Regions from separate parts of the Chryseobacterium sp. PvR013 genome, predicted to be linked through region 3. Evidence: riboswitches for the same ligand, from Rfam matches in the RefSeq annotation. Region 3 holds a riboswitch; each other region holds the start of a gene.
What was found. Region 3 has a riboswitch for thiamine pyrophosphate ahead of pnuC (nicotinamide riboside transporter PnuC). Riboswitches for the same ligand answer to the same signal wherever they lie in the genome.
Positions count from the first base shown of each region.

Region 1: it holds a riboswitch for thiamine pyrophosphate, as region 3 does, so the genes downstream of both, JOE44_RS18640 (outer membrane beta-barrel protein) here and pnuC (nicotinamide riboside transporter PnuC) in region 3, are expected to answer to the same signal.
Region 2: it holds a riboswitch for thiamine pyrophosphate, as region 3 does, so the genes downstream of both, thiS (sulfur carrier protein ThiS) here and pnuC (nicotinamide riboside transporter PnuC) in region 3, are expected to answer to the same signal.

Region 1 covers NZ_JAFIBT010000001.1:4,080,722-4,091,462, reverse strand. Annotated here, with positions in the region: gene JOE44_RS18665 (hypothetical protein) at 1-67, opposite strand, end outside; gene JOE44_RS18660 (2-hydroxyacid dehydrogenase) at 371-1,300, opposite strand; gene JOE44_RS18655 (GxxExxY protein) at 1,347-1,733, opposite strand; gene JOE44_RS18650 (acyl-CoA thioesterase) at 1,812-2,354, opposite strand; gene JOE44_RS18645 (hypothetical protein) at 2,342-3,094, opposite strand; gene JOE44_RS18640 (outer membrane beta-barrel protein) at 3,325-5,442, opposite strand; TPP riboswitch at 5,503-5,592, opposite strand; gene JOE44_RS18635 (WG repeat-containing protein) at 5,756-6,526, opposite strand; gene JOE44_RS18630 (bifunctional aconitate hydratase 2/2-methylisocitrate dehydratase) at 6,814-9,597, shown strand; gene JOE44_RS18625 (aconitate hydratase) at 9,917-10,741, shown strand, end outside.
Region 2 covers NZ_JAFIBT010000001.1:4,056,089-4,066,829, forward strand. Annotated here, with positions in the region: gene ccoN (cytochrome-c oxidase, cbb3-type subunit I) at 1-1,784, opposite strand, end outside; gene ccoS (cbb3-type cytochrome oxidase assembly protein CcoS) at 1,806-2,018, opposite strand; gene JOE44_RS18525 (heavy metal translocating P-type ATPase metal-binding domain-containing protein) at 2,128-4,506, opposite strand; gene JOE44_RS18530 (Crp/Fnr family transcriptional regulator) at 4,595-5,308, shown strand; gene panB (3-methyl-2-oxobutanoate hydroxymethyltransferase) at 5,370-6,185, shown strand; gene JOE44_RS18540 (hypothetical protein) at 6,189-6,506, shown strand; gene JOE44_RS18545 (RluA family pseudouridine synthase) at 6,518-7,195, shown strand; gene JOE44_RS18550 (hypothetical protein) at 7,217-8,059, shown strand; TPP riboswitch at 8,166-8,261, shown strand; gene thiS (sulfur carrier protein ThiS) at 8,320-8,526, shown strand; gene thiC (phosphomethylpyrimidine synthase ThiC) at 8,551-10,362, shown strand; gene JOE44_RS18565 (thiamine phosphate synthase) at 10,359-10,741, shown strand, end outside.
Region 3 covers NZ_JAFIBT010000001.1:1,073,864-1,084,604, reverse strand. Annotated here, with positions in the region: gene JOE44_RS05030 (ferritin-like domain-containing protein) at 1-213, shown strand, start outside; gene JOE44_RS05025 (alpha-ketoglutarate-dependent dioxygenase AlkB) at 409-1,014, shown strand; gene JOE44_RS05020 (DUF4142 domain-containing protein) at 1,147-1,758, shown strand; gene JOE44_RS05015 (PA2169 family four-helix-bundle protein) at 1,874-2,338, opposite strand; TPP riboswitch at 2,471-2,579, shown strand; gene pnuC (nicotinamide riboside transporter PnuC) at 2,605-3,201, shown strand; gene JOE44_RS05005 (hypothetical protein) at 3,188-4,219, shown strand; gene JOE44_RS05000 (sigma-70 family RNA polymerase sigma factor) at 4,361-4,855, shown strand; gene JOE44_RS04995 (FecR family protein) at 5,030-5,842, shown strand; gene JOE44_RS04990 (SusC/RagA family TonB-linked outer membrane protein) at 5,914-9,138, shown strand; gene JOE44_RS04985 (RagB/SusD family nutrient uptake outer membrane protein) at 9,143-10,546, shown strand; gene JOE44_RS04980 (glycerophosphodiester phosphodiesterase family protein) at 10,563-10,741, shown strand, end outside.

The sequences.
Region 1 (10,741 bases), 3.0 Mb from region 3:
CCTGAGGACCTGTTCCTCCAAAAACTTTTTTTAATTGCTCTTTTGAAACTTGTCTTAAATTTTTCATTATAATAAATATTTTAGAATTGGACTATAAATATATACAATTATTCAATCATTAGGGAATTTTATTATAAAAAATAAAGTGGTAGATTTCTTCTTAGTTTATACAGAGAGACTAATCCTCAGTCTTTCCCATTTTAAATGATTCATATTCTAGTGAACATTTAAATTTTCTCTTACTGCTAATTCCCACTGTAAATACAACAAAAAGTCATACAGCGACAACAATTAAAAAAGTGTTCATAGTAAATAAAAAAGCGAATTCACTTTTCGTAAATTCGCTTTTTATCTTATTATTTTTCTTTGCCTAACTATGTGAAGCAACAATTTTATCTACAATAAACTGAGCCAGCTTTTCTTTGCTCTGATGCGTCCAGCCAGCAATATGTGGCGTTACAATGGCTTTTTCAGATTCGAGAAGATATTTTAAATCTTCATTTTCGGCCTCAATATTCTCGAAAGAAGACTTTTCATACTCCAATACATCCAGACAGGTACCTTTTACTTTCCCAGACTTCAATGCTTCCACTAAACTTTTAGTTTTCAAATTCTTTCCTCTTGCTGTATTGACAAAATAGAAGTCGTTTTTCATTTCTGCAATGAAAGTTTCATCAATAAGATAATGCGTTTCCGAAGTTAAAGGGATATGTAAGCTTACAACTTCTGCAGACTGCTTCAGTTCTTCCAGTGAAACCTGTGAGGCATATTCATCAGAAAGGCCTGGAAGTATATCATGGAAAATCACTTTACATCCAAAACCGGAAAGTCTTTTAGCCGTAGCTTTCCCCATATTTCCATACCCAATTAATCCGACTGTTTTTCCTAACAGCTCATCACCTCTGTTTTCTTCACGTTTCCAGATCCCGTTTTTCACTTCCTGAGAAGCTATAAAAAGTCGGTTCATGATAACAAGCAGCATTCCTACTACATGTTCTGCTACAGAATCTCTGTTTCCTTCCGGAGAATTGATCAATTGAATCCCCAGTTTTTCGGCAACAGGAATATCAATATTTTCCATTCCGGCTCCTACTCTTGCAATAAACTTCAGATTCTTACCTTTTTCCAGAAAGTTTTTGTCTAAAGGAATACGGCTTCTGATAATAATACCGTCGTAATTCTCAATTTTATCACAAACCTCATCATAAGACGACGTAAAATCCTCTTCCAATATAAAATTCTGAGCCAGAAGCTGTTCAGTAATAAGAGGATGGTTTTTATCTAAAAGAAGTATTTTCATTTTTTTAAACACAAATGGCACAAATTGGTTGCACAAATAGCACAAATTATAATATCCCGTTGATAACTCTTTTTACACCGTTTTTAAACTGGAGTGTATTGAAGTTAATTAGCATTCCAAGTTTACAATTACTTAGGCGGAGGTAGGTAAGTATTTGTGCTAAATGAATATCCTGTAATGATCCTATAGATTTTATCTCCAGCACAAATTTTTTCTCAATTAAAAAGTCAAGTCTATAGCCAACATCCATTTTAATTTCATCATAAATTAATGGCATCGGTTTTTGTCTTTCTACAAGAATATCATGTTTATTTAATTCATAAAACAGACATTCTTCATAAGCACTTTCCAAAAGTCCAGGTCCCAACGCTTTATGAACTATATACCCGGCCTCATAAACAATTTTTGATATATCATTTTCTGAAATATCCATTTTCATTATTTTTTTTCATTTGATCAGGCACAAACCATTTGTGAAAATTCGTGCTAGACATTTGTGTTTTTTGTGTTTTTACTTTTTGTCTTTTTTAGACTCCTGTGGTTCCTGGAATAACTTTTTAAGTTCTACAGATTCCAGAGGCTTCATTCTTCCTGAAAGAATCAATGAAAGTTCTTTTCTACGGAAAGCCGCAGCAAATCTTTCTTTCTCTTCTTCTGTTTCCGGAACCATTTCCGGGATAGGAATCGGGCGGTTGAATTCATCTACAGCAACAAAGGTATAAATACCGGCATTGGTGTGAATTTTCTTCTGATTGATCGGATCATCCAACCATACATCCACATACACTTCCATGGAAGTAGAGAATGCTCTGGAAACTTTAGATTCCAATACCACTACTCCACCTTCCGGAATCGGATGATTGAAAGATACGTGGTTTACAGAAGCTGTTACAACTCTTCTTTCACAGTGTCTTGCTGCAGAAATAGACGCACAACGGTCCATTTTTGCTAATAGTTCACCACCGAAAAGGTTTCTTAAAGAGTTGGTTTCGTTCGGAAGAACGATATTGGTCATAATGGTCAGAGATTCTGACGCTTTTTTTATTTTTGCCATCTATTCTTAGTGTTGTTTGGAGCGGCCGGGGCAGATTGTTTTGCTTTTCCGGCAGGTTTTGCTAATGAATCTTTTTTCAAAGAATCTGAAACGGGTGTTTGCGGAGTATGTACCATCACCTTTACTGTATCTTTTACAATTCGATGGGTAGAAGTCTGTACGGAAACATTCTTGAAAGATTTTTTTCCAAAAATAAGTTCCTGCTGGGTAAATGCCAGATATAAAATTCCTAGAACCGGAATAATCAGAAGGAAAACCCAGAGAATTGTTTTTCTGAATTTAAAATCTTTTTCGCGGTTCACTAAAGTTTTTACCTTTTCCCCGTTATTGATATCTGAAAAACGAATCTCTTCCAGTCCGTAAAAGTCAGGACGTCCGGATTCTATTCTTTTTCCTTTGAAATGGGTATGCCCTTCTTCAATGAAAACTGTTCCAAGGTTTTGAATTTCAAGAACCTGTTCGGCCTGAAGTTTTTTCTTCCAAAAATCAGTCTGGATCTTAAGATCACTTCTTGAAGCTTCCAGGGACATCTGTTTCTGTCCTGCAATAAAAGCAGTAAGATCTTCAGCCTGTATTTCGTAGTCTATTGTAAATTCAATCTGACTGGCCGGAGGCAGGATGCTTCCGTTTTCGGAATTGATAATTGCCTTGGAATTTTTCAGTGAAAACACCCCGAAGCCTGGAACCGTGGCAGTTCCAAATTGTTTTAAATATTCTAAAATGTATGCTGAAATATTCATTTGGCAGCAAATTTATAACTTTTTCGTGACTTTTTGTAAAATTTAATGGATATAAAAAAGACTGCCGAAACAGTCCTTTGATTATTCCGTATTAAAATAGGAATACGGTTATTTAAACTTCTTTTTTTAAGCTTAACAATTGTTATGAAAATGGTAAAACAGTCAAAAATAAAAGGTCAAATTTATGATCCTACAGATCTGTTTTCAAAACCTTTTTTGCCTTTTCACGATTATTGAATCTTCCAACTCACCCCAAACATAAAGTTTGTTCCTGCCTGAGAAAAATAGTAGGGCTGTCCTTCATATACAGATCCATTGTTCACATATTTTTTGTTGAACAGGTTATTCACCAACAGTTTTAAAGCGATTTCATTATTGGCAATTTTAAACTGATATTGCGCATTAAAGTCTGTCAGAAAATAATCTTTAAGCTGTAAGTTTGCATCTTCGGTATTATCGAGATATTGTTTTCCCACATACTGGTTCATTACAACAAACTGGAAATTTTTTGTAGGATTAAATTTCAAGCTCAAATTAGCAATTACATTCGGAGAAAATGAAATCTGTGTATTTCCAAGGCTTTTAGGAGTATCCCCATTTTGAATATTAAAATCCTGATTCCTGTTCTGGCTTAAGGTTACATTCCCGGAAACTTCCCATTGTTTGGATAGTTTAGCCAAAGCTCCAACCTCAACTCCTCTTCTGTAGCTCTTTCCTGAGTTTGTTCTGATGAATGCTCCTACGTTATTCAATTCTCCGTTTAAAACCAACTGATTCACATAATACATATAGTAAACATTCGCAGTAAGTGATACGATTCCGAACTGTTTTTCAAAACCAGCTTCAATATCATGAAGTTTTTCAGCTTTCACATCATTATTGGCCATCAGGTCATCTCTGTTCGGTTCACGGTGGGCATGAGCATAAGAAAGGAATACCTTCCCTCCTTCAATTCGGTAGTTCACCCCGGCTTTTGGATTAAAGAACAGCCAGTTTTTGCTTAAATCCGCACCTTCACCATCACCTGCCATCAGGATTTTGGTATTGTAATTAATTTTTCTTAGTTGTAAATCACCAAAGAATTCAAAGTTATCTACTCTGAATAATGCTTTTGCAAAACCAGACACTTCATTCTTTACCGAGCGGTTTCTGTAGTATTCACTTTCATCAATCTGAGGAAAAAATACACCGGTAACATTTCCGTAATGCCTTCCGTAATACTGATTCACAACAGCCCCAAAGTTCAGATCCAGATTTTCAAACTTTCCGTACAAGGTAGAAACCATACCATAGAAATCATTATTCAGCCATTTTTTTCTGATAAAATCAGAGTATTTTATGGTCTGTCCACCTTCAATGATATCAGGCAGATTATATCTTGAAAAAAGATTTCCCTGCTTATAGTTTTCGTAATATCCTTTTCCTTTGGTATAATGAAAAGTTGTTTCCAGATTCCATCGGTCACTGAATTTTTGCTCCCAAAGTAACTGATAATGATTCTGTCTGTAATTATCGGTTTCATTGTCATAGAAACTTACAATATTCTCCCAATTGGCATCATAAATTGCTCCCGAAACATTGAATTTCGGGTCTGTTTCCCATGTTTTACGATCAATCCCATTCCAAGCCTGATACGTTTTCTCTTTACCTCCGAAAGCCATTAAACGTAGCTTCGTATTTCCCTCTTCAAATAAAGCGGTAAAATTATAAGAATGTAAATTGGATGAAGCTCTGTCGATATATCCGTCAGAGTGGATATGGGTATATCTTCCCATTACAGAAAGACGGTTGTTCCAGAATTTCCCGGAGCCTATTTCAGCTGAATATTTATAGGTATTAAATGATCCGTAGCTGTCGTCGGTTTTAAAATAAAACTTCTCTTCCGGATCTTTGGAAAGTACATTGATACTTGCTCCGAAAGCAGAAACACCATTATTGGAAGTTCCCACTCCTCTCTGAATGACAATCTGTGAGGCAGAACTTGTTAAATCCGGAACGTTTACAAAAAATGTTCCCTGGCTTTCAGAATCGTTGTACGGAACACCATTCATCATTACATTAATGGCACTTCCTGAAACTCCACGAATTCTAAAACCAGTATATCCCACTCCGTTTCCCGCATCTGAGGTGGAGATTACAGAAGTTTGATTTTTTAAAAGGATAGGAAGATCCTGTCCCAGATTTTTCCCGTCTAAATCTTTCTGTACATTGATGATTTCCTTTGCAACCGGAAGTCTTTTAGTAAAGTTGACCGCTTCAATTTCCCTGACCTTCAGAGAATCTTTATTCTGAGCCTGGATAAAAGCTACAGAGCTTACGCTAAGCCCTAAAAAAAATAATCCTTTCATTCTATAAATCTTTGACATTTAATGAATAAAAGGGGATCGATAAGATATTATACAATTCAGCGTCTTAGAAAGACACATCCCTAAACAGCATTACCTGTTCCAGGTTCGTTGGGTATAATCTCAGCCTGTTAAAGCACCCCTTTATTTCAACGGCAAAAATACAAAAAATATATGAATTGGGATTCGGGTTTCGAGATTCGGGATAACGGGTTACGAGGTGCGAGATACAGGGTCTTAGGCTGCGGGTTACGCAATGGAAAAATACGATGAAAAATAGGAGTTATCAAATAAATCATTCATCATTTATAATTATCTAGTAAGTTTTGTTGTTGGAGTCGATGTAGTAATAATTTGAGCCATCTTTTGTTACTTCAAACATTTTTCCCAGTTTCCAGCTGAAATTTCTTTTAATATTCGAGTATTCAAACGGAATAACAATCTTATTGTTGACATCAATAACTCCGAATTTATCATTATTGGAAGCCACAATCATAGGATTAGCTACATCATCTCCCTCCAGAATAAACAGATACTGATATTGAGGATAGATTTGATATTGTCTGTAATCAGCGGCATTCACAAACTTTGATTTTTCAATAATCCCATAAAAGCCATTGAGAATATAGGCCTGAAACAACTGTTGTTTATATTTTTCGAATTTGCATTTTCCAAAATCTGCTTCTTTGAACTGATATACTCTCTTTCCCGATTGGTCTACACGGTACGAAATCATATTTTTCTCTACCGTCGCATACTCTTTTGTTCCAAATTTTCTGACCTTTTCATTAGGTGAATTCAGAAGATTGCAGTCTTCATAAAAAAATACGGCAATATGATATTCCGGCTGAATAATAAATTTCCCATTCTGGTTAACATACCCGAACTGATCCCCTTTCTTCTTAGGAATCAAAAGAGGAAGATCTTTATTGATGACCACCAGATCAGCATTAGCTTTATTGGCTGCAACTGCTTTTTTAACCGTGCTTTTTGTTCCTTTCTTCGCAGGAATTTTCTTCACAGATTGAGCCTGAGAGAAAACGAAAATCGAAATAAAAACACATAAAACATTCAGGATATTTTTCATATTCTCCATTTGCTTACAAAAATACGACCAAAAATAGATATTATAAAATTCATATTTATAAAGAATCTAAATAATTTCATTCTTATAAAATAGTAAAATTTCGTAATTTTGGGAACATTTTGAATTGTTTGATAATTTTAAAAAACTTTTGGAAAAGTGTAGATTATGCTGACTTTATTCGGTTAATGTTGCATCAAAATGCGAGAACTCAAAATGTCATTAACTGTATTTATACACACCGATAAAGAAGAAGCAGGCCTACCTTTAATTTTGAAAGACCTTCTATTATGAGTATTTATAAGGATTACATCAAAGAGATTGAAGAAAGAAAAACCCAGGGGCTTCATCCAAAGCCAATTGATGGTGCTGAATTACTAAGCGAAATTATTACGCAAATTAAAGATTCAGGTAATGCTGACCGATCAGATTCTCTTCAATTTTTCATTTATAACACACTACCCGGAACGACAAGTGCAGCGGGAGTAAAAGCAAAATTTTTAAAAGAAATTATTCTAGGTGAATCTCTAGTAGAAGAAATTTCTCCGGCATTTGCCTTTGAATTATTATCTCATATGAAAGGTGGACCTTCTATCGAAGTGTTGTTAGACCTTGCTTTAGGAAATGATGCAGCAATTGCTAAAGAAGCGGCTAATGTTCTTAAAACACAGGTCTTCCTTTACGAAGCAGACACTACCCGTCTGAAGGAAGCATTCAATAGCGGTAACGAAATTGCAAAAGAAATTCTTGAAAGCTACGCGAAAGCAGAGTTTTTCACAAAACTTCCCGAAGTTGCTGAAGAAATTAAAGTAGTAACATTTATTGCAGGTGAAGGAGATATCTCTACAGATTTACTTTCTCCGGGTAATCAGGCTCACTCAAGATCAGACCGTGAACTTCATGGTAAATGTATGATTACTCCTCAGGCTCAGGAAGAGATTAAAGCTTTACAGGCTCAACATCCTGATGCAAGCGTTATGCTTATCGCTGAAAAAGGAACAATGGGTGTAGGTTCATCAAGAATGTCCGGAGTAAATAACGTTGCTCTTTGGACAGGAAAACAGGCGAGCCCATATGTACCATTCGTAAATATTGCTCCAATTGTAGGAGGAACAAATGGTATTTCCCCAATTTTCCTTACCACAGTAGACGTTACCGGAGGTATTGGTGTTGACCTTAAAAACTGGGTAAAGAAAGTTGACGAAAACGGAAACCCAATTCGTAACGAAAATGGTGACATTGTTCTTGAAGAAGCATATTCAGTAGCTACAGGAACCGTTTTAACGATTAATACAAAAGAAAAGAAATTATATAACGGCGATAAAGAATTGATCGACCTTACCAAATCTTTCACTCCGCAAAAAATGGAATTCATCAAAGCGGGTGGATCTTACGCTATTGTATTTGGTAAAAAACTACAGACATTTGCAGCTCAGCTTTTAGGAGTTGAAGCTCCTGCTGTTTTTGCTCCGTCAAAAGAAATTTCTCATGAAGGACAAGGACTTACCGCTGTAGAAAAAATATTCAATAGAAATGCTGTTGGAACTACTCCAGGGAAAGTTTTACACGCTGGTTCAGACGTTCGTGTACAGGTAAACATCGTTGGATCTCAGGATACGACAGGTCTTATGACTTCTCAAGAGCTTGAATCCATGGCAGCAACTGTGATTTCGCCAATCGTTGACGGTGCTTACCAGTCAGGATGTCACACCGCTTCTGTTTGGGATAAGAAAGCTCAGGCTAATATTCCGAAGCTAATGAGATTCATGAACGAGTTCGGTTTGATTACAGCCCGTGACCCGAAAGGTGAATACCACGCAATGACTGACGTAATCCACAAAGTACTGAATGATATCACTGTAGATGAGTGGGCTATCATCATTGGTGGTGACTCTCACACAAGAATGTCTAAAGGGGTGGCTTTCGGTGCTGACTCAGGAACTGTTGCTCTTGCATTAGCTACTGGTGAAGCTTCAATGCCAATTCCGGAATCTGTGAAAGTAACCTTCAAAGGAAACATGAAAGAACACATGGATTTCCGTGATGTGGTTCATGCAACGCAGGCTCAGATGTTGAAGCAGTTTGGAGGAGAAAACGTATTCCAGGGTAGAATCATTGAGGTTCACATCGGAACACTTCCTGCTGACCAGGCATTTACCTTTACAGACTGGACTGCTGAGATGAAGGCAAAAGCTTCTATCAACATTTCTGAAGATAATACTCTGATCGAATCACTGGAAATTGCAAAAGGAAGAATCCAGATCATGATTGACAAGGGTATGGACAACCACAACAAAGTTCTTCAGGGATTAATTGATAAAGCAAATAAGAGAATTGAAGAAATCAGATCAGGAGAAAAACCTGCTTTGACTCCGGATTCCAACGCTAAATATTATGCAGAAGTAGTGGTAGATCTTGATGTAATTGTTGAACCAATGATTGCTGACCCGGATGTAAACAATGATGATGTATCTAAGAGATATACTCACGATACCATCAGAGATCTTTCTTATTATGGAGGCGAGAAAAAAGTAGACCTTGGATTCGTAGGATCTTGTATGGTTCACAAAGGAGACCTTAAGATCGTTTCTCAGATGCTTAGAAACATTGAAAAACAACAAGGAAAGGTAGAATTTAGCGCTCCTCTTGTAGTCGCTGCTCCTACTTATAACATCATTGACGAATTAAAGGCAGAAGGAGACTGGGAATTATTAGAAAAATATTCTGCATTTGAATTTGATGATAATGCTCCAAAAGGAGAAGCTCGTGTTGAATACAAAAACGTAATGTACCTTGAGCGTCCTGGATGTAACCTTTGTATGGGTAACCAGGAAAAAGCAGCAAAAGGAGACACTGTTTTAGCGACTTCTACCCGTCTTTTCCAGGGAAGAGTAGTGGAAGATTCTGAACGTAAAAAAGGAGAATCTCTGCTTGCTTCAACTCCGGTTGTGGTTCTTTCTGCGATTATCGGAAGAATTCCTAGCATTGATGAGTACAAAGCTGCTGTTGAGGGTATTGACCTTACTACTTTTGTTCCTTCTATTAAGGAATTGACAAGTACAAGCGCTCACTAAGAGATTAATAAATACGTCGAAAGACCTATTTTAAACTATATCATTGGAAGATTTTGGTCCTTTAGGATTTAAAATCTTCCAATTTTTTGTTTAGAACGTTTCTATTTTAAGATAGTTACGTTTTTTTTTCGATAAAATTCGGAAAATAAATTCTATTTTTTCTTAAATTGAAAGTTATAAAATCTATTGATTTTAAAGCCAAAAACACCCTATTTATGGATTATAGGAACGTTTTTTGATGCATTAAAAGTGATTTTTCTTTTTCAAATACCAGAGAAAAAGAAGCATTAACGGAAAAAGAACAAAATTAAAATACGATATGACTTTTGATATTGATATGATCAAAAAAGTGTATGAGCGTTACCCGGAAAGAATTGCAGCAGCAAGACAAATCGTGGGAAAACCTCTTACCCTTTCAGAAAAAATTCTTTACACCCATCTTTGGGAAGGAAATGCTACACAAGAATATGAAAGAGGAAACTCTTATGTAGACTTTGCGCCAGACAGAGTAGCCATGCAGGATGCAACCGCTCAGATGGCACTTTTACAGTTTATGCAGGCAGGAAAAGCTAAAGTAGCGGTTCCTTCAACAGCTCATGCGGATCACCTGATCCAGGCAAAAGTAGGTGCTGACAAAGATTTACAGGAAGGTATCAACAAAAACTCCGAAGTATTCAACTTCTTAAGTTCTGTATGTGATAAATACGGAATCGGGTTCTGGAAACCGGGAGCAGGGATCATTCACCAGGTAGTACTGGAAAATTATGCTTTCCCTGGCGGAATGATGATCGGTACAGACTCTCACACTGTAAATGCCGGAGGACTTGGAATGGTAGCGATTGGTGTAGGAGGTGCTGATGCCGTAGACGTAATGGCAGGAATGGCCTGGGAGCTTAAGATGCCTAAACTTATCGGGGTAAAATTAACCGGTAAAATGAACGGATGGACTTCAGCAAAAGATGTGATCTTAAAAGTAGCCGGAATTCTTACCGTAAAAGGAGGTACAGGATGTATCGTAGAATATTTCGGTGAAGGGGCAGAATCACTTTCTGCAACAGGTAAAGGTACCATCTGTAACATGGGTGCAGAAATCGGAGCTACAACGTCTACTTTCGGATACGATGATTCTATGAGAAGATATCTT
Region 2 (10,741 bases), 3.0 Mb from region 3:
TTACCGTTGAATCTTGTGATCTCATCTCTGAACGGTCTGATCATCTGAGAGTGACAAGCATTACATCCTTCACGGATATAAATATCTCTACCTTCAAGTTCAAGCGGTGAATAAGGCTTCACTGCAGAAATGGTAGGTACACTTTTCTTAAGAGATAGTGTAGGGATAATTTCAATTGAACTACCGATAGATATTGTAATGAAAGATAAAATACCTAGTAATACAGGAGTTCTCTCTAACCAAAGGTGAGTTCCTTCTCCTTCTTTTCTGTTCTTGCTGATGTTTGCCAATGCAGGAGCTTCAGCAGGAACTTCTTTCTGGAATGATCCTTTTCTTACCGTAGCAATTACGTTTACGATCATTAAGATAGATCCTGAAATATAGAATAAACCTCCTACGAATCTCATTTTAAAGTAAGGAATAATTGCCGTTACAGTATCCAACCAGTTTTTCCATAATAATGTTCCATCCGGGTTGAATTGCTTCCACATTAATCCTTGTGTAAATCCTGAAATATACATTGGTACTGCATAGAAGATAATTCCTAAAGTACCTAACCAGAAATGCCAGTTAGCTAATTTTACAGACCAAAGTTTTGTTCTCCACATAATTGGTACCAGATAATAGATAACCCCAAATGCCATGAAACCATTCCATCCAAGAGCTCCTAAGTGTACGTGACCGATAACCCAGTCCGTAAAGTGACCAATTTTGTTGATGTTTTTAGTTGCCAAAAGCGGCCCTTCAAACGTTGCCATACCATAACAAGTAACAGCTACTACGAAGAACTTAAGGATAGGATTTTCTCTTACTTTATCCCAAGCTCCTCTTAACGTAAGAAGACCATTTAACATTCCTCCCCAAGATGGTGCAATAAGCATGATAGAGAACCCTGTTCCTACCGCCTGAGCCCAAGCTGGAAGAGCTGTATACTGAAGGTGGTGAGGACCAGCCCAGATATATACGAAAATTAATGACCAGAAGTGAATAATAGACAGTTTATAAGAGAATACCGGTCTGTCTGCAGCCTTCGGAAGGAAGTAATACATTAAACCTAGAACCGGTGTCGTCAATACGAATGCAACCGCATTGTGACCATACCACCACTGTACAATAGCATCTTTTACCCCTGCATATGCTGAATAAGATTTCCAGCCTGTGAAAGATAAAGGTACTTCAAGGTTGTTGAAGATGTGAAGCATTGCTACTGCAATCCATGTACCGATGTAGAACCAGATGGCTACATAAAGGTGTCTTACTCTTCTCTTCGAAATAGTCAGGAACATATTGATACCAAAAATGATCCATGAGAATGCGATCAATATGTCGATCGGCCACTCGTGTTCAGCATATTCTTTAGAGGTATTGATCCCCATAAAGAACGTAACGAACGTAGCAACGATCATAAACTGCCAAGTCCAGAAATGTAACCAAGACAAGGTGTCACTGTACATTCTTGTTTTTAATAATCTTTGTAATGAGTAATAAATACCCGTGTAAACGATGTTACAAACGAATGCAAAGATTACGGTATTGGTGTGCAACATTCTGATTCTACCAAAACCAAATGCACCATGAGTGTTTATTAACCCTTCAATATTACCGGATGCCAAACTTTTAATGGTTGTGTCATCTGTCCCGAAAAAGAATTCAGGTAATTCAGGGTAGAAAAGCATTAATGCCGCCGTAAGCCCGAACGTAAATCCAATGAGACCGAAAACTAAGGTCGCATAAAGGAACGCACGGACAATACTATTGTCATAACTAAACTTCTGTGTTTCCATATCAACTATTCACTATTTTTCTCAATTTTTATTATTTTCTCCTATTTCTTTCTCGTCTTTATTTTTGTCGCCAGTTTCATCATTTTCTTTGATTTTTTCATCATCAAAAAGGATTCTGACAGCAGGAGATTCATCATCTTCAAACTGTCCTTTTCGGGCATACACTATAAATACGACCAAGAAAATCGCAGCTAAAGAAACACTGCAGAGGATCATTAAATATAGAATATCCATTGGACAACAAAATTAACCTATTTTCGGGGTTCAAATTTAGTGAAAAATAATGACATTCATCACGAAATGCCGATTTCAGCTAATTTAAAATCAGTCTAAATAAGGGCTTTTACGCCTGTTTTTTGAAATGTTTACGACCTAATATCCAGGTTGAAAGTGTAGTAAAGGTAACCACCGTGATCGAGCTGATTGGCATGATGATTGCAGCAAAAAGCGGATGCATATGTCCTGTAACAGCGTAACTTAAACCAACGATATTGTATAGGAAACTGATTATAAATGTCATTTTCACAATGGTGATAGAGCCTTTGCAAACGTTCAGGTAATGGTCAAGAGTTACCACTTTATCACCGTTCATAATGACATCAGAAGATGGGGTGAAACTATTGGTGTCGTCTGCAATAGCAATTCCTACATTACTTTGTTTTAAAGCTCCTGCATCATTAAGACCATCTCCAAGCATAGCTACTTTCATATGCTGATCCTGAAGGTTTTTGATATAATTCAGTTTGTCTTCCGGGCTCTGATTAAAGGCCATTCCTTTGTAATTCGGGATAAGCTCTTTCAGCTGGTTTTCTTCTGAGGAATTGTCTCCGCTCAGGATAAATATTTTGTAGTGGGTGAGTTTTGTGAAAAGTTCTCTCAGTTTCGGGCGGTACTCGTTTTTAAAGATAAACTTACCTAAATATGCACCGTTTTTGCTGATATAAACTGCTGTTTCAAGGTTTTTAGGCTCTTGGTTGTTATAACGGGCAGAACCAATTTTATAAAGATTTCCTCTTACGCTGGCTTCATATCCTTTTCCGGAAATTTCAACATAATTCTCTACCGGGAAATAATCATCATTTACTTCAATGAATTCATACAATGATTTTGAAAGCGGGTGATTGGAGTTCTTTAATAATGTTTTAATATTCAGAGAATCAAACTCATTAATTTCATCTCCCTCGTATTTGATATTGGATTTCTTTCTGTGGGTAATCGTTCCAGTTTTGTCAAAAACAATGGTATCGAGCTTCGCGATTTTTTCAATCGTTAAAGTATCTTTTACATAAAACTTATTTCGACCTAAAATCCTCATAATGTGTCCGAAAGTGAATGGTGCAGACAACGCAAGAGCACAAGGACATGCAATGATCAGGATGGCTGAAATAACCTGGAACATTTTGTTTAAATCAATAAAATACCAATACGTTCCGGCAACTAAAGCGATACCTAAAATGATGAATGTGAAATATTTACTGACGTTATTTGTTAACGTGTCAAGTCCTGTTTCGTGTTTTTTAAATGCTTCTTTATTCCAAAGCTGGGTTAAATAACTTTGGTCTACGTTTTTAATCACTTCAAGCTCTAAAGAAGATCCGATCTGTTTCCCTCCCGCGAAAATTTTATCTCCGGGTTGTTTACTGATGCTTTCGCTTTCTCCGGTGATGAAACTGTTATCAATATTTCCTTCTCCGTTGATCAAAATTCCGTCAACAGGGATGATTTCCTGATTTCTAACCAGAATTCTATCACCCACTTTTATTTCAGACAGTAAGATATTATCCTGTTTTCCTTCGAAATCAACTTTCGTTACGGCAATCGGATAGAAAGATTTGTAATCTCTGTCATAGGAAAGAGCATTGTACGTTCTTTTCTGGAAAATTTTCCCGAGAAGCATGAAGAATAAAAGTCCGCAAAGGGTATCGAAATATCCTGGGCCATAATCTGTTACCACTTCATAAATACTTCTTCCGTAAAGAACAAAAATTCCTAAAACAATCGGAACATCAATGTTGACGATCTTGTTTTTTAAACCATACCATGCAGATTTGTAATAATCTGAAGCTGAGTAGAAGACCACAGGGGTTGCCAGAAGGAATATTAAAGTTCTGAATAAACCTTTATAGTGTTCCATCCAATAATCTTCCCCTCCGATATATTCAGGAAAGGCAAGGAACATTCCGTTACCGAAAGCAAAGGCTGCAATGGCAAATTTTACTAATAAAGATTTGTCGAGATGATCTTCATTTTTATCAGCAGTTTCAAGGCTGATCACTGGTTTATATCCCAGATTGGTTAAAAATTTAGCGAGTTCGCTTAATTTCAGATCGTTATGATTGAATGAGATCTGTAAGGTCTTCCTTGTAAAGTTGACCTGCGAATATTTGATGTGGGTATTTAAAGTATGAAGACTTTCCAATAGCCAGATACAGGAAGAGCAATGAATTACAGGGATTTTGAATGTAACAAGACTGGTGCTTCCTTCAGAAAAATCAGTAACTTTTTCAAAGATTTCCGGCGTATCCAGATAGTCAAATTGAGTAGAATTTTCATCATTCGGACGAATTCCCGCTCCTTTATTAAGCTCATAGAAATTGCTTAAATTATTTAAATTTAGAATTTCGTAAACAGACTTACATCCATTACAACAGAAAGTCTTTTCATTAAATAAAATTCTCTCTTTTTCTATCCCTTGACCACAATGAAAACAGTTCTCGCTCACCCCATAAAATATTGAACTACAAAATTATAACAAATTTTTTTGTTTATCGTGTTAAAAAGTTCTATTTTTGTGATAAATATCATATAAAATGCCGCAGGAACAACAGATAGCAATTGAAGAGAGGTTCGCCAGAGTTTTTAATGATAAATCATTTAAAGAAAGACTTTCTAGCGCAGATTTTGAAAAATACATTAATGGCAAAAAGAAACTGAGTTTTCAGAAACATGATACCATTTTCGAGGATGGTGAAACTCCAAAAGGAGTATATGTTCTGGAAAAAGGGGCTGCCAAACTTTCAAAATCAGGAGCATTCGGGAAGGATCAAATTTTAAGATTTATCAAAGAAGGGGATATCATCGGCTATCGTTCTTTGCTTTGCGGGGAAAATTTCCAGGCCAAAGCAGAAGCAATGACAGATATTGAATGTGTTTTCTTACCAGCGGATATCTTTATGTATCTTTTGGAAGTAGACCCACAGCTGTCTTTCGTAATGCTTCAAAAAATTTCTTACGAATTAGGAGAATCGTCCAATACCATTACTTTCCTTGCCCAGAAAACGGTAAGAGAAAGACTGGCAGAAATTCTGCTGCTTCTGGAGCAGAAACTGGGGGTAGATCCTGAAGGTTTTATCAAAATCTCATTAACAAGGGAAGAAATTGCCAATATTATCGGTACCGCTACAGAAAGTGCCATCCGTCTCATCTCAGAATTCAAACAGGATAGTCTGATTGAAGTGGACGGAAGAAATATCAAGATCTTAAACCACGACAAACTCATGAAACTCGGTCACGTAGTTTTATAAATCATACAAAAACTTAAGTCGGCTGAAGGCCGACTTTTTAACTTTTAAAAATAGATAAATTATGTCTGTTCACTCTGAAATTAAAAAAGTTACGACTGAAACCTTGCGTAAGATGAAATTCGACAAGGAAAAAATAACAATGCTTACAGCCTATGATTTTACCACGGCAAAGATGGTAGATGCAGGTGGAGTAGATGCTATTTTAATTGGAGACTCTGCAGCGAATGTAATGGCTGGTTTTGAAACTACATTGCCTATTACGCTGGATCAAATGATCTATCATGCCCAAAGTGTGGTAAGAGGAACCGACAGAGCTTTGGTGGTAGCAGATTTACCTTTCGGAACTTATCAGAGTAATCCTGAAAAAGCATTGGAATCTGCGGTAAGAATGATGAAGGAAGGTGGAGCACATGCTGTGAAAATTGAAGGCGGAAAGGAAATTTCCAAGTCTATTAAAAAAATTATCAATGCCGGAATTCCGGTAATGGGACATTTGGGGCTAACACCACAGTCCATTTATAAATTCGGAACGTATAAAGTAAGAGCTAAAGAAGAGGCGGAAGCTGAAAAACTGATTGCGGATGCACAGCTTTTGGAAGAATTAGGCTGTTTTTCTGTCGTATTGGAAAAAATACCTGCAGAATTGGCGAAAAAAGTTACAGAAAGCATTTCTATCCCTACCATCGGAATCGGTGCCGGAGCAGATTGTGACGGACAGGTTTTGGTATATCATGATATGGTAGGAATGAACAAGGGATTCAGCCCGAAATTCTTAAGAAGATATCTTGACCTTTACACAGAAATTACAGGAGCCGTTTCTCAATATGTAAAAGATGTGAAGAATGTAGAGTTTCCCAACGAAAACGAAAGTTATTAATCCATGCAGAATCAACAACAATCTATCCAGGGAATATTATCTATCGCAGCTTTGATTTGCCTTGCTGTAGGATGGTTTAATTTATTTTCTCCGGAAATCAATCATTTACTTTCAAGAAAAGTTTTTTATGTTCTGATAGGAGCCAGCTTCTTTATTCAGGCGCCATTGCTTACTAACAAAAACTTTGTCTATGCTATGTATGCTGCCGCTGCCATCTGTGTATTGGGAGCATTCATTCCGGAAGATTCAAAACTTTCTGCACTAAAAACAGTAGGACTTCTGGCAGGAATTATCCTTTCATTATCCAATAGAAGAAGATAGACGGAAGAAATATGAAGGAGCAGATTATATATGAAGATAACCATCTTCTGGTGATTAATAAAAAGGTAGGTCAGCTTGTACAGGGTGACAAAACCGGAGATGAATCACTATTAGAATCCATCAAGAACTTTATAAAAATAAGAGATGCTAAGCCGGGAAATGTTTTTCTCGGCTTGGTTCATCGTATAGACCGTCCTACATCCGGGCTGGTAATCTATGCAAAAACCTCCAAAGCGCTTTCCCGTCTTACGCAAATGGTGAAAAACCGTGAAGTGAAAAAGACCTATTGGGCGGTTGTAGGAAAAGAAATGATCCCACAAAGCCAAAGATTGGTCCATTACCTGAAGAAAAACGAAAAAAACAATAAAGCCATTGTTTTTCCGAAAGCTACTGAAGGTGCAAAAGAAGCCATTCTGACTTATCATGTGATCAAAACATTAGACAATTATTTGTTGCTTGAAATTGACCTTGAAACAGGAAGACATCATCAGATCAGAGCACAATTATCTAAAACAGGAATTCCGATCAAAGGCGATCTGAAATATGGAGCTTCACGTTCCAACCCGGATGGAGGAATTAATCTTCATGCAAGAAAGCTGGAATTTATTCATCCCGTTACCAAAGAAAATATTGAAATTACAGCTCCGGTGCCGCAAAATGATGCGATCTGGAGAGCTTGTGAAGAATAAGCATATCATAACAACTATACCATGAAATTCAAATCACTTTTATTAGCCACATTGCTGGTTATGGCATCTTGTTCAGACAATGATGAATTGCCGGTTGATCATTCGCAACAGACGATTAATAAAAATACTAGTAAAATATCGTGGAATTATCCTGTTTTGTCACCTGTCTTTAATGGATTGGAACAAAATTATATGTTTGAATATGATGCTCAGGGAAGAATTAGTAAAAAAACAGGAGGAATTTTGAAGTCTACAGGAGCTTCGGGGGCTCCGGACCGATTTACAAATCTGATTTATACTAAAATATCTTATACGGGAAATACAGCTGTTGTAGGAAGTTATAGCTCAGATCCATCATTTAATGCTCAGTTGAATGAAAGGAAATTTGAATTTGATAATCAAGGTAGAGTTGTTAAAGTAGTTATTCCACAGGTTAATAATTCATATATGGATAAGTATTTGACCTATACTTATGATACTTCAGGAAAATTAATTGAGATTTTAACTGAATATCCTAATGTTCCCTACGATCCGACTGACCCTCAAGATTATATTTTGACCTACGTAGAAAAGTTTATTTATAATAATTCAGGAAATTTAGAAAAGGCAACTAAAACTGAAAAGCATAATAATATTGATGCTTATATTACGAATGAAATTACATTTGATAACTTCGATGCTGCACAAAATCCATTTAAGAATTTAGGTATTTTTGAAGATTATTTCTATTTGTCATTATCAAAAAATAATCCTCAAAGAATGATCTCAAAAGAATATAAACCTTATAGTTCCGAATTTTTTCTGAGCCAATCAAATTGGACTAATCAATATAATTCTGATGGAAGCTTGAAGCTTTTTTACTAAAGAACTATTTAAAATAAAAATGAAGACTGTCTCAAAACCGAGATGGTCTTTTTTCATTATAAGCAAAAATCAATTTTGCTTATTTCAAAATAATGTCTAACTTCGTTCCCAACTTTAGGGGTGTCTGTATCAACAGACTGAGACTTTACCCTTTGAACCTGATCTGGATCATACCAGCGTAGGGAAAAGTAGATGACTTTTGCTGTACATTCTATTGTACAATAATGGCCATTCCTAAAGTATATTTAAAATTATTAGGAATGGAACTTATAATCAACCACACCCGAAAAACATTTGATGTACTTCCTGAAAACCTGGAAGCATTACTGGCTATTGAGCTACCCGGAAAGAAAAAGGGTATTGCTGTAGCCCTCAACAATCGCATTATTCCCCTGTCAGTCTGGGCGGAAACCATCCTTAACAATAACGATTCAGTTTTAATCATTACTGCCACTCAAGGCGGTTAATTCTCATATTTAATACCAATACTTATGGCTCACTCCATTACATGTTCGCCATTTCCGAACTCAAAGAAAATCTATGTTGAAGGAACATTACATCCTATCAATGTAGCAATGCGTGAAATACAGCTTAGCCCAACCAAACTTAGCAATGGCGGCTTTGAACATAATGCTCCAGTAACCATTTACGACACTTCAGGACCTTATACTGACGAAAATGCAGTTATTGACATTCAAAAAGGACTTCCGAGAATCAGAGAACAATGGATTCTGGATAGAAATGACGTGAATATTCTGGAAGGAATTACCTCAGAATACGGAAAAGCCCGTTTAGCAGACCCACGTCTTGATGAACTGAGGTTTTCCTATGACCATAAACCTAAAGTGGCGCAGGAAGGAAAAGAAGTTACCCAGCTTTATTATGCAAAACAGGGAATCATTACTCCGGAAATGGAATACGTAGCGATCAGAGAAAATCAAAGAATTGAACAGCTTGATTCCGTATCAAAAGAAATGGCTTTTCAGCATCCGGGACACAGCTTTGGAGCAAATACTCCGAAAAGTAAAATTACTCCGGAGTTTGTAAGAGACGAAATTGCTGCCGGAAGAGCAATTATTCCTAATAATATCAATCACCCTGAAAGTGAACCGATGATCATTGGAAGAAATTTTCTGGTGAAAATCAATGCCAATATCGGAAACAGTGCTGTTTCATCCAGCATTGAAGAAGAAGTAGAAAAAGCGGTTTGGGCCTGCAGATGGGGAGGAGATACTATTATGGATCTTTCAACCGGAAAAAATATTCACGAAACAAGAGAGTGGATCATCAGAAACAGTCCGGTTCCAATTGGTACCGTTCCTATTTATCAGGCATTGGAGAAAGTAAAAGGTGTTCCGGAAGATCTGACATGGGAAATTTTCAGAGATACTCTGATTGAACAGGCAGAGCAGGGCGTTTCTTATTTCACTATTCATGCTGGTGTTCTGTTAAGATACATCCATTTAACCGCTAAAAGAGTAACCGGAATTGTTTCCAGAGGAGGATCAATCATGGCGAAATGGTGTTTGTTCCATCATAAAGAAAGCTTTTTGTATACTCATTTTGAGGAGATCTGCGAGATCATGAAGAAATATGATGTAGCTTTCTCTCTGGGAGACGGTCTTCGTCCCGGATCCATTGCAGATGCCAATGATGCCGCTCAGTTTGCAGAACTGGAAACTTTAGGTGAACTGACAAAAATTGCATGGAAACATAATGTACAGGTAATGATCGAAGGCCCGGGCCACGTTCCGATGCATATGATCAAAGAAAACATGGAAAAACAGCTGGAAGAATGCCATGAAGCTCCATTTTATACTTTAGGTCCTTTAACGACGGATATTGCACCAGGTTATGATCATATTACCTCAGGAATCGGGGCGGCGATGATCGGTTGGTTTGGCTGTGCGATGCTTTGTTATGTAACACCAAAAGAACATTTAGGCCTTCCGAATAAAGATGATGTAAAAGTTGGGGTAATTACTTATAAACTGGCAGCCCATGCGGCAGACTTAGCAAAAGGTCATCCGGGAGCACAGTACAGAGACAATGCATTAAGTAAAGCCAGATTTGAATTCAGATGGGAAGATCAGTTTAATCTTTCATTAGATCCAGAGACGGCAAGAGCTTATCATGATGAAACACTTCCGGCAGAAGGAGCAAAAATTGCCCATTTCTGTTCTATGTGCGGACCGAAATTCTGCTCGATGAAAATTACTCAGGAAATCCGTGAGTCTGCAGAAAAAGGAATGCTGGATAAGTCTCAGGAATTCATTGAAAAAGGGAAAGAAATTTATATATGATTCTCGTTATTACTCCTGAATTGATTGTCCCGAACGAAACAGGTTTTATTAATCAGATGTTTCAGGAAGGACTAGACCTTCTTCATATCCGTAAACCATGGATTACTCGAGATGAAATGATTGAGTTTATCAGCCAAATTGATGACATTTTTCATTCACAGCTGGTATTGCATACTCATTTCGATCTGGGGAAAGAATATAACATTTCAAGGTTTCATTTCAGGGAGATTGATCGGAAGGAAGAAGTATACAAGCCTTTTGCAGAAGAAAATATCATTTCAACTTCAGTGCACGATATTACAACATACAATACTTTGGACAAAGAATGGGATTATGCTTTCATAAGCCCTTTCTTTCCAAGTATATCCAAAAAGGGCTA
Region 3 (10,741 bases):
CCCGGAGCAGTAAGAGATGCAGGAATCATTGCTGCGGCACAAAAAGTTGAACATTACGAAATTGCCACATATGGTACACTAGCAGCCTTTGCAAAAGTATTGAAAGAGAAGGATTGTCTTAAAAATCTTTTGAGCACATTAAAAGAAGAGAAAAAATGTGACGAGCTGCTAACGAAAGTGGCTGATACCAATCTTAACAGCAAAGCAGTATAAGTATGTATTCATTATAAAAAAGGAGACCGGGTTTATTCTTGGTCTCTTTTTTATTGTTGAAATATCATTAGATTCAAAAATGGAACATTTTGATTTTGGTTATTTTTGTATCATTTTTAATATATTTGCAGATATTATTTGTATCAAATTTATTTGCTTAAATACCATAAGCTTTTCTCCTATTAAAAAAAAAATATGACTCAGCTCAGCTTGTTCGACTCAGAAGAATTATATGAATTTCCAAAAGACCTTCTGGAATACAGTGAGCATTTCCTGAGTCAGCATGAAGCAGATAAACTAAAGAATCATCTGCTCGAAACAGCACCCTGGAAACAGCGTACCCAGAAAATGTATGATAAAACGGTTCTGACCCCACGCTTAACCGCATGGTATGGGGATCCGAAAACGGATTATCCATTAGGAAATGGTGAAGTGGAGAATAACCTCTGGACCCCTGAATTGTTTTCTTTAAAACAAAGGATAGAAGAAACATTCGGTTATCAGTTCAATTCTGTATTGCTGAATCTTTACCGGGATCATAATGATTCTGTTGCCTGGCACAGAGATAAGGAAAGCAGATACGGAAAGCGTCCTGTGATTGCATCAGTAAGTCTGGGGCAGACCAGAAACTTTGATTTCAGGAAAAAAGACCATCATCAAAGTAAATATAGTCTGCCACTTCCTCATGGGTCATTATTGATTATGAAAGGAGATCTTCAGGAAAACTGGGAACATCGGATTGCTAAGTCTGTAACTTCTATGAAAGAGCGTATTAATCTTACATTCCGGCTGGTTCGATAATTATAAAATGTTTATTCATAATATTTTATGAAAATAAATGATTTGCTGAAAATATTATTTGGCCGATAAATTGTTGCTATTATAAAGAAGTCTCATAGATTTCACACCTATCACCACTTAAAATTTATTATTATGAAAAATTTTGTAGCAACAATTTTTGCAGTAGCTGCTTTAACGGCCTGCAAAAAAAACGAACCGACAACAACGAGTCAATCTGAGGAAAGTACAACAATGTCTGCCCCTGCGGAATCCGGGATGACGGTAAGCGACTCCACCAAAATGTCAGACACCAAAGATCAGAAAAGTATGCTCAGTGATCAGGACAAAAAATTTGCAGATGCTGCAGCCATTGGAGGACTGATGGAAGTTATGATGGGAAAACTAGCAGAAACAAATGCTGAAAATCCTGTTGTAAAATCTCTGGGTTCCATGATGGTAACAGATCATACCAAAGCGAATGACGAACTCAAAAAATGGGCCTCCACTAATGGCTATACACTTCCCACAACTTTGGACGCAGAGAAGCAAAAGATGTATAATGATCTGAAAGATAAGAAAGGAAAAGATTTCGACAAAAAGTATACGGATCTAATGGTAAGTGATCACAAAGAAGATGTAGAAGCATTCAAAAAAGAGGCATCAGAAGGAACAGAAGCCTCATTAAAATCTTTCGCAGCGAAGACCCTTCCGACACTTGAACATCATTTGAAGGAATCCGAAAAGGCGAAAAATGCTGTCAGATAATTTACGGTTAATATGACTTGCATCATAAGACAAACAGAATGTATTCGATACTTTTGAATGATTAAATATTATTTTGTTCTTGATTATTACGCTCCTCTTTTTTAAGGGGAGTTTTTTATTCTTCTTTCTTTTTGTATTCTTCAATTTTTTTAAACTGCTGATAAGAATCTTTCAGCTTACGAAGCTGTTCTGAGACGGTTTTAATTCCTTTTTCACTAAGATCTCCACTGTCCATAGCATTTTGATATGCCTCTATAGCTGCTTTTTCCCCAAACACTACATTTCCTAATGTAGATTCTACCAAATTACCCATGGTGAAAGAATTTTTAATATCAATCCATGTCCTGTGAATGGCTCCTGCAATGGAAGTTGAATTTTCCGGATTACCCTGTTTTTCTGTGATGAGGTTTATAAGTTCATTCTTCATGATTTTCGATTGTGAAATCATATGATCATACTCATCCTTTACATCCGGATACATTTCCCAGACTTTTCCTTCTACTTTTTCGAAGCCTTCCATTCTGTCATTTGTAATGTGAAGTAAGTCATTAAGTACCGAGATTTCTTTCTGTTTGTCCATAATATAAATTTTTAAATTAAACATAATGATCTACTAAATTATAATTTAACACTCAGATCTTTTATAATCCTGGTCATATACGTTAAAAAGTTAGTCCGATGTATTTCTTTTTCCACAAAAAAGCTGCACCTTTGCTCCACAATGGGGTGCTACAGATAACGGTGGCTGAGATGATACCCAGGAATGTATTTCCACACCTGATCCGGACAATGCCGGCGTAGGGATTGCTTACTTATCATCTCATCATTTGATTTCTAACAATTAATATGATGCAGGACATTTTAAAACAAATTACCTTACCGGAATGGTTCGGAGTCTTATTTTCAGTGATTCAGGTTTTACTGGCCCGTAAAAACAATGTCAACAACTATCTTTTCGGAATTGCAGGTATTCTGCTGACGTTGTACGTAATGCTTACATCAAAGCTTTATGCTGAATTTACCTTAAATCTTTATTATCTGATTATGAGCATCTACGGATGGTTGTACTGGAAATTCGGGAAACAGAAATCCGAAATGGAAATCTCCGTGACCACCACCACTGAAAAATGGATTACCGGAGGAATTGTTTTGGGAACTTTTATCTTATTCTGGTCTTTTCTCACTCATTTTACCGATTCGGATGTTCCTGTTTGGGATTCTCTGGTAAGTGCTTTTGCCTGGGCAGGAATGTGGCTGATGGCAAGACGGAAAATTGAAAACTGGGTGATCCTCAATATCAGTAATATTATTTCCATTCCTTTAATGATTCACAAGGAATTATATCTCTATGCTGTTTTAACATCATTCTTATTTTTAGTGGCAATCTCCGGTTATATAGAATGGCAAAAAATCATTAAATCCAAAGCTCATGCTCAGTACTAAGGACATCAGAAAAGAACTTCAGGGAGCTTCTGTAATTTCTGATAAAGTGATGCTGCATATTCACGAAGAAGGATTGCTTAAAATCTGGGTTCCCAAAAAATATGGAGGACTCGGCTATCGTTTTGAAGAAGGGCTTAAAGCATTATTTGGCTGGGCGCAAACTGATGGAAGCTTTGGCTGGATGCTGACACTTTGTGCCGGAGCCAACTATTTTTCCAGAAATAGTAAACCCGAAGTTGCCCAATTACTCTTCACCCATACCAAAACCTGTTTTGGCGGAAGCGGAATGGTTGGCGGCACCGCAGAAAAGCAGGATGATAATACCTATCTGATCAGCGGTTCATGGAATTTTGCAACGGGAGCACCTCATCTGACCCATTTTACACTGAATGCCAGGATTACAGAAAACGGGAAACCTATAACGGATAAAGACGGCAATGAGGTGATTCGCTCATTCATCATTCCGAAAGAACATGCTGAAATTATCCCCAACTGGAAATCTATGGGAATGAAAGCAAGCGGTACCTATTCCTTTACCATTGAAAATGTTATGGTAAGCGAAGACTACAGTTTTGTATACGATCATTTTTTCACGAATGATATTCTGGACAGCATTCCGTTTCGGGTTTTTGCGGATTTGACGCTCTTGGTCAATTATTTGGGAATGGCCTATCATTTTATTGAAGAAGCAGAAGGCATTCGTCCTGAAATCAATTTCAAAAGTTTTGCAGAATCTGTTGAAAAGCATTTGGGAAAAGTTTTAAACATAGCCAGAGAAGTAGAAAATATACTCGGTGATCACAAAGGAATTTCAGAAGATAAAGAACACGAGATTCACCAATATGGAGTAGAACTGGTTCAAAAATTATCCCATCAGATCATTACCGTTTATACACAGCTGGGAATCCGGGCTACGGATACCCGTTCGGCAGTGTATCAGGTATTCTGTGACTATTTTACTGCAGCAATGCATTCCAATTTCAGACCTTCTGCGGATAATGTAGACTTTTCTTTCTGAGAAATAATCAGAGAATACTTCTTTGAAAATCCGGCGATGAGTGAATGCTAAAGATTTAAACTTAATATATATTTAATATGATTGCCATAGGTTTTAGATACTTTTGTATCACCAGTTTTGAGTTCAAAGACGTATTAAAGAATGGATCATTTTAAAGAAATATATTCCGGTTACAAGCACAGGGTGTATTTTTTTGTGGCCAAATACCTTTCGGAAGAAGAAGATATTGAAGAAATTGTACAGGACATTTTTATGCATGTCTGGAAATATCTGTCCAAAACCTATTCTCCATCAGAAATTGAAGCGCTTATTTTTAAATCTGCCAAACAGGAAGTCTCCAATTTCTACCGTAAAAGAAAAATGATTTTCGTTCCTCTTGAAAGTTCCCCGGAAAGTCAGGATGAAGAAAACTCAGAAATAGAAAAACAAATACAGCAGGAAGACCAGCTCAAAAAGATTGAAGATCTCCTGGAACAGGTTCCCGAAAAAAGCCGTGAGTTTTTCATCAAAAATAAAATCCAGAATCTCAGCCTTTTTACCATCGCTCAGGAAAATGATATTTCCAAAACGGCTGTTGAGAAACATGTGAATAAGGTGTTGAAGTTTCTGAGAGCGAATTTGAATTTTTTCTTTTAGATTATACTTTTACTATTCCAATTTCCTTCATCATCTAATTTCTTTAAATTAGTTAGGCTTGAGTTAACTTTAACTCAATGTCAACCAATATGAACAAATCGTTAAATCAAAAAAATATAGGTTGACGATTTTGCACTTCCTGCGTATTCTCTAATAAAGATCAAATAGGAGCGTATGGATTTCGAAAATCAATGGAAATCAGTCAAAGAAGAAAACAGGAAAATGAAGGATTCGGCAGATCAGCGAATCTGGAACGGACTTGAAAATAAAATCAGATCCAGAAACAAGACAAAAAGGTTTTTGTGGGCTGCAGCTGTTCTTTTGCCCTTATTTACCGTGATGACTCTGTTCTTTACTGAAAATGCTCTAAGCTCTTCATCTCATCAGCAAATGGTTTTCATAACGGAAACGACGCAAAAGGAATTCACCTTACCGGACGGAAGTATTATTACCCTGCAACCAGAAAGTGAATTGATACTGACAGATAATTTCGGTAAGAAAACCAGAAATGTTTCTTTTAAAGGAAAGGCATTCTTCAGTGTTGCTAAAAATAAAGCGTTGCCCTTTATCATTGATGCCAATGGATTTAGAGTAAAAGTATTGGGGACAAAATTCCTGCTTGATCAAAGATCCGAAGATAAAAAAGTCTATCTGAAAGAAGGAAAAGTGAAAATTGATTACAAGGGTCACACCACTTATCTTTTGCCTAAAGAAACATGGCTGGCAGACAAAAACGGAACTGAAAAACATTTCTATGATCAGGATGTTGTAAGGACATTTGATTTTAATGAGATGAAATTCGGACAGGCCATTTCACAGTTGGAGAAGACGTACAATATCTCGATAAGCTATCCTCAGCAGTATAGAGAGAATGTTATTGATGGAGATATCACCGGAGACCTTAATAAAGTTATTAAAACCATAGGATTTCCATTTAGTTTAAATACTAGAAAAGAATCAGATTATCATATCATTTTAGAAAAATAATGCACCAGTAATTGGGGTTACCGATGCATTGAATATAAATCAGTCAAATAACAACTAATTTCAGCAAAGCTATGAAAAAAACAACAATTAGCATGATGTTGTTGGGTCTTTTGTGCGCGCCACAGTTTACCTACGCAGAGGCTAACAAATGTTTTCAACAGTCCGTCATTCAGCGGAAAACGCCTTTAATCAAAATCTTTGAAAAACTTTCAAAAGAACATGGCGTAAAATTCTTTTATTCGGTTTCAGACCTTAAGGATATTCAGGTGGATGAATCTCAGGTTAACTATCAGTCATTATCATCGTCTTTAGACTATCTGAAGAAAAATGTTGGTCTGGATTTTAATGTAGATCAGAAAACAGTCACCGTTCGTCTCAATGCAAGAGCAATTACAAAAATTCAGAGGAATAATGCTCAACAGTCTGCGGAATATTTAAATCCGATAAAAGACACAGTAACATCCAGGGAAAAAAATATTGATGAGGTTGTTTTGGTAGGGTATGGAAAACAGAGTAAGAAAAACAATTCCGGCTCCATCTCTTCTATTGACGAGAAACAGATGAAAGGGGTTGCCTCCAGTAATTTCGGGGATATTATTGCCGGAAAAGCTACCGGAGTTCAGATTACCCAGGCTAATGCAACGCCGGGAGGTTCACCTTCTATCAGAGTAAGAGGTATCGGAACATTAACAGCGGGTTCGAATCCCTTGATTGTTGTTGACGGACTTCCTCTCACCGAAGGTTCCAATCTGAATGCTATTGATCCTAATTCCATTGCAAAAATTGATATCTTAAAAGATGCCGCCTCCGCAGCCATTTATGGTTCCAGAGGAGCCAATGGAGTGATTATCATTGAAACAAAACAAGGGAAAAAAGGCAGAATGGCTGTTTCTTTTGATTCCTATTACGGAATGCAGATGAGAAGCGATAATGTAAAATTGGTGAATGCTTACGATATGGCCACTTTTCTGAAAGAAGCCAGAGATAACAACTATCTTTCCAAGGGCAGCAACAGAAGTATTTCTGATGATAATGCTACAAGAATAAGTAAGGGAGCATCTTTAAGAGAGTTAATCCCTGATTATCTCGCCCCTTACCTGGCAAAGCAGCCTGGATTAACAGATACCGACTGGCTGAATACTGTAATGAAACCGGCACCCATAAGCCAGACTTCATTAAATGTTACGGGAGGAAGCGATAAAAGCAAATATGCTTTTACCATGAGCTATTTTAACCAGAAAGGATTGGTGATCGGGACAGACTACGAAAAATTTTCCACCAGCGTTAATCTTTCCACAGAACTTACAGATAAATGGAAAATAGGAGTAACGATGACACCATCTTATGCAACGGGAACCATCAATGCAGCAGAAAATTCGAGAAGTTATAATCCACTGCAGATGGCTACTGCAATGTATCCTTTCTTTAAACCTTATAATGATGACGGAAGTTTGGCCATTTCCAAACAAATCTTAGGAAATACAGCAACTGACGGTGCTTTGGTAGAGAATCCCGTTGCGATTCAGGAAATGACGAACAGAAAATATACTTTATTTAAAACATTCGGAAATATTTTCACAGAGCTTGAGCTGTTGAAAGGCTTGAAATACAGACTTTCAGTAGGCGGAGATTACACCAACTACGAATATAATTTCTTCGATCCTTCTACAGTGGGAGCCTACAGAGCAGCCGCTCCGGATGTTACTTTTGCGAACAGAACAGAATATATCCGCAAAAATTATCTGATTGAAAACCTGCTTTCATTTGATAAAAAATGGGGTGAGCATAGAATAGATGCCATTGCCGGACAGTCTTTTCAGCAGGAAGATAATACTCAGCTTTTAACCGAAGCTACCGCATTTCCAGACAACAGCATCCGGAATATTGCAGGCGGAACTTCATTTAAAAACACGCTGACACAATACAAATGGAGATTGCTGTCTTATTTCACCAGAGTTAATTACACCTTTGATAATAAATATAATCTGATGGCTTCTTATCGTAGAGACGGCTCTTCACGTTTCGGGAAGAATTCCAAATGGGGAGATTTCTATGCATTTTCTGCAGGCTGGACGATCAGTAATGAAAATTTCTTTCCTGAAAATACTATTGTAACGGATTTAAAGCTAAGATACAGTCTTGGAAGCAACGGAAATAATCAAATTCCTAATTTCGGGGCACTTTCGCTGATGAATCCTGATAATTACAACTTTGGCGGTGTTCTAACACCAGGGTATACAACGGCAACGGCTCCCAATCCTAATATTTCCTGGGAAAAGTCCAGATCAAACAACTTCGGAATTGATTTCTCTCTGTTTAAAAATATCCTGAATATTTCTGCAGATTATTATATTCTGAACAGAGACGGTTTGTTACTTGATGTTCCCGTTCCACAGCAGTCTGGTTTCAGTACATCGCTTCAAAATATAGGAAAGATCAAAAACTCCGGTTTTGAATTACAGATTTCTTCGAAAACTTTCAATATTGCCAACGATTTTACTTATTCGGGAAGCTTTAATTTTTCAACCAATAAAAATGAAGTTTTGGCCTTGGCAAACGGACAGAATCAGATTATTACGGGTGAAAATAATTTCTCTGTCACAAAAGTGGGCGGTTCTATTGGTGAAATGTATGGGTACAATATTGTCGGAATCTACAAAACTCAGGAGGAGATCAACAATTCACCACACATTACCGGAACAATGGTTGGAGACTATATTATGGAAGACCTCAATGGTGATGGGAAAATTGATGTCAATGATAAAAGAAGTTTCGGAAGCGGCGTTCCCAAATACATTCTTAGTTTCAATAATAATTTCAGATATGGACTTTTTGAATTAAGCTTCTCATTATACAGCGAAATAGGGAAGAGAATTTACAATGCAGATGCAGTAACTACTTTAGAATCGGGAGAAGGTTTCGGAATGGCCTCGCAGTATTATTTTGACAACCGCTATAATGCAGCAACCAACCCCAATGGATTTTTCGGAATGCCGAATATGAACTTTTCCAACAACAGAAAAGAAGCCAGAACTTCAAATCTCTATTTTAAAAATGCCGATTATGTGAGATTGAGATCGCTGCGTCTTGCTTTCAATTTTCCAAAATCAATGCTTGGAAATATCGGGTTGGAAAACGCACAGATCTATGTGGTAGGAAACAATCTTTTCACGCTGTCAAAATATAAAGGAATGAATATCGATGCCACTTCAGACAATGTTCTTACCCAAGGATTTGATCAGGCTTATTATCCGGTAGCTAAAATATATTCTGTAGGCTTTAACCTTAAATTTTAAAATCATGAAAAAAATATTCTTTACAATATTCAGTCTTTCTGTGATGTTTTCTTGTTCGTCTGATCTTTTGGATGTAAATCCTGAAGCCCAGAAAGTTTCCTCACAATTCTATACCAATGCTTCTGAAATTGAGCAGGGAATTGTTTCAGTTTACGGAGCCCTTCAGTACACCGGACAGTATCAGCTGGCAATGCCTGCGTTGGGAGAATTGCCTTCTGACAACACATATGATGAGGTTCCAGCCAATGATTCTTTTACGTATGGAGAGCTGGATTTTTTCACTATTCAACCTAATAACAGCCTTATTGCAAGTACCTGGAAGGACAATTATGTTGGAATTCAGCAGGCGAATATTATTCTGACAAGGATTGGAAAAATCCCTGATATGACCGATGCCCTGAAAAATACGAGAACCGGAGAAATGAAGTTTCTGAGAGCGCTGATGTATTTTAATCTGGTAAGAATTTATGGTGATGTTCCATTGGTATTAAAAGAAACCACGAATGTTAACGATTACTTTGGACAGCCAAGAACGCCTGTCGCAGAGGTATATTCAGCAATAGAAAAAGATCTGAAAGAAGCGATTGATCTTTTACCAACCACCACAACGCAAAAGGGTAGAGTAACCAAAGGAGCGGCTTTGGGAATTTTGGGTAAAGTGCTTCTGACACAGAACAAGTTTGCAGAATCACTGACCTATTTAAGTCAGATTGAATCTTTAGGCTATCAACTTTTGACCGATGTCAATAAAATTTTTGATGTCACTAATAAAAATAATGCTGAAATTATTTTTGATGTACAGTTCACCTCCGGATTGAACGGAAATTCGGAAGGAAGTTCGGCATTTCAGATGTTCAGTCCTTCCGGATCAGTTTCCGGAGCGAAAGGCCATAATCTTCCCACCAAAGAAGTCTACAATCTTTATTTGGCGGGAGATACAAGGAGGTCTGCCCATATCGGACTTACGTCAAACGGAATTCCTTTCAGTAAAAAACTGGTGAAAACATCCAATACCATTGCCGATGGAGGAAGCAATTTTGTGGTGTTGAGATTGGCTGATGTTTTCCTGATGATGGCGGAATGTTTTGCGCAGCAGAATGATCTTACAACCGCAAATTTATATCTGAATAAAATTAAAACCAGAGCAGGTATTGCTTCTGTAAACCTCTCAACAAAAGAGACATTACTGAATGAAATTGACCGCGAAAGAAGGCTTGAATTTGTAGGAGAAGGACACCGATGGTTTGATCTCGTGAGGACGGGAAAGGCTATTTCAGTGATGACTGCTCATTTTAGCAATAATGCGGGATACAGCACAGCGCAGATTAAGCCATACCACCTTCTGATGCCGGTTCCGCAAGGTCAGATTAATACTGATCCGGCCATTAAACAAAATCCAGGATATTAATTTAACATTTGAAATTATGCTTAACAATAGATTATTACCACTTTCTTTTCTTATTTTTTCTTCTTTGTGTTTTGCTCAGCAAAAGAAAATCTCACTTTCCACTTTTCCAGACCGTAAAGTCATGGTAGTTGCTCACCGTGGTGATTGGAGAGAGGCTCCGGAAAATTCGGTGTGGGCAGTAAAAAAAGCCATTGA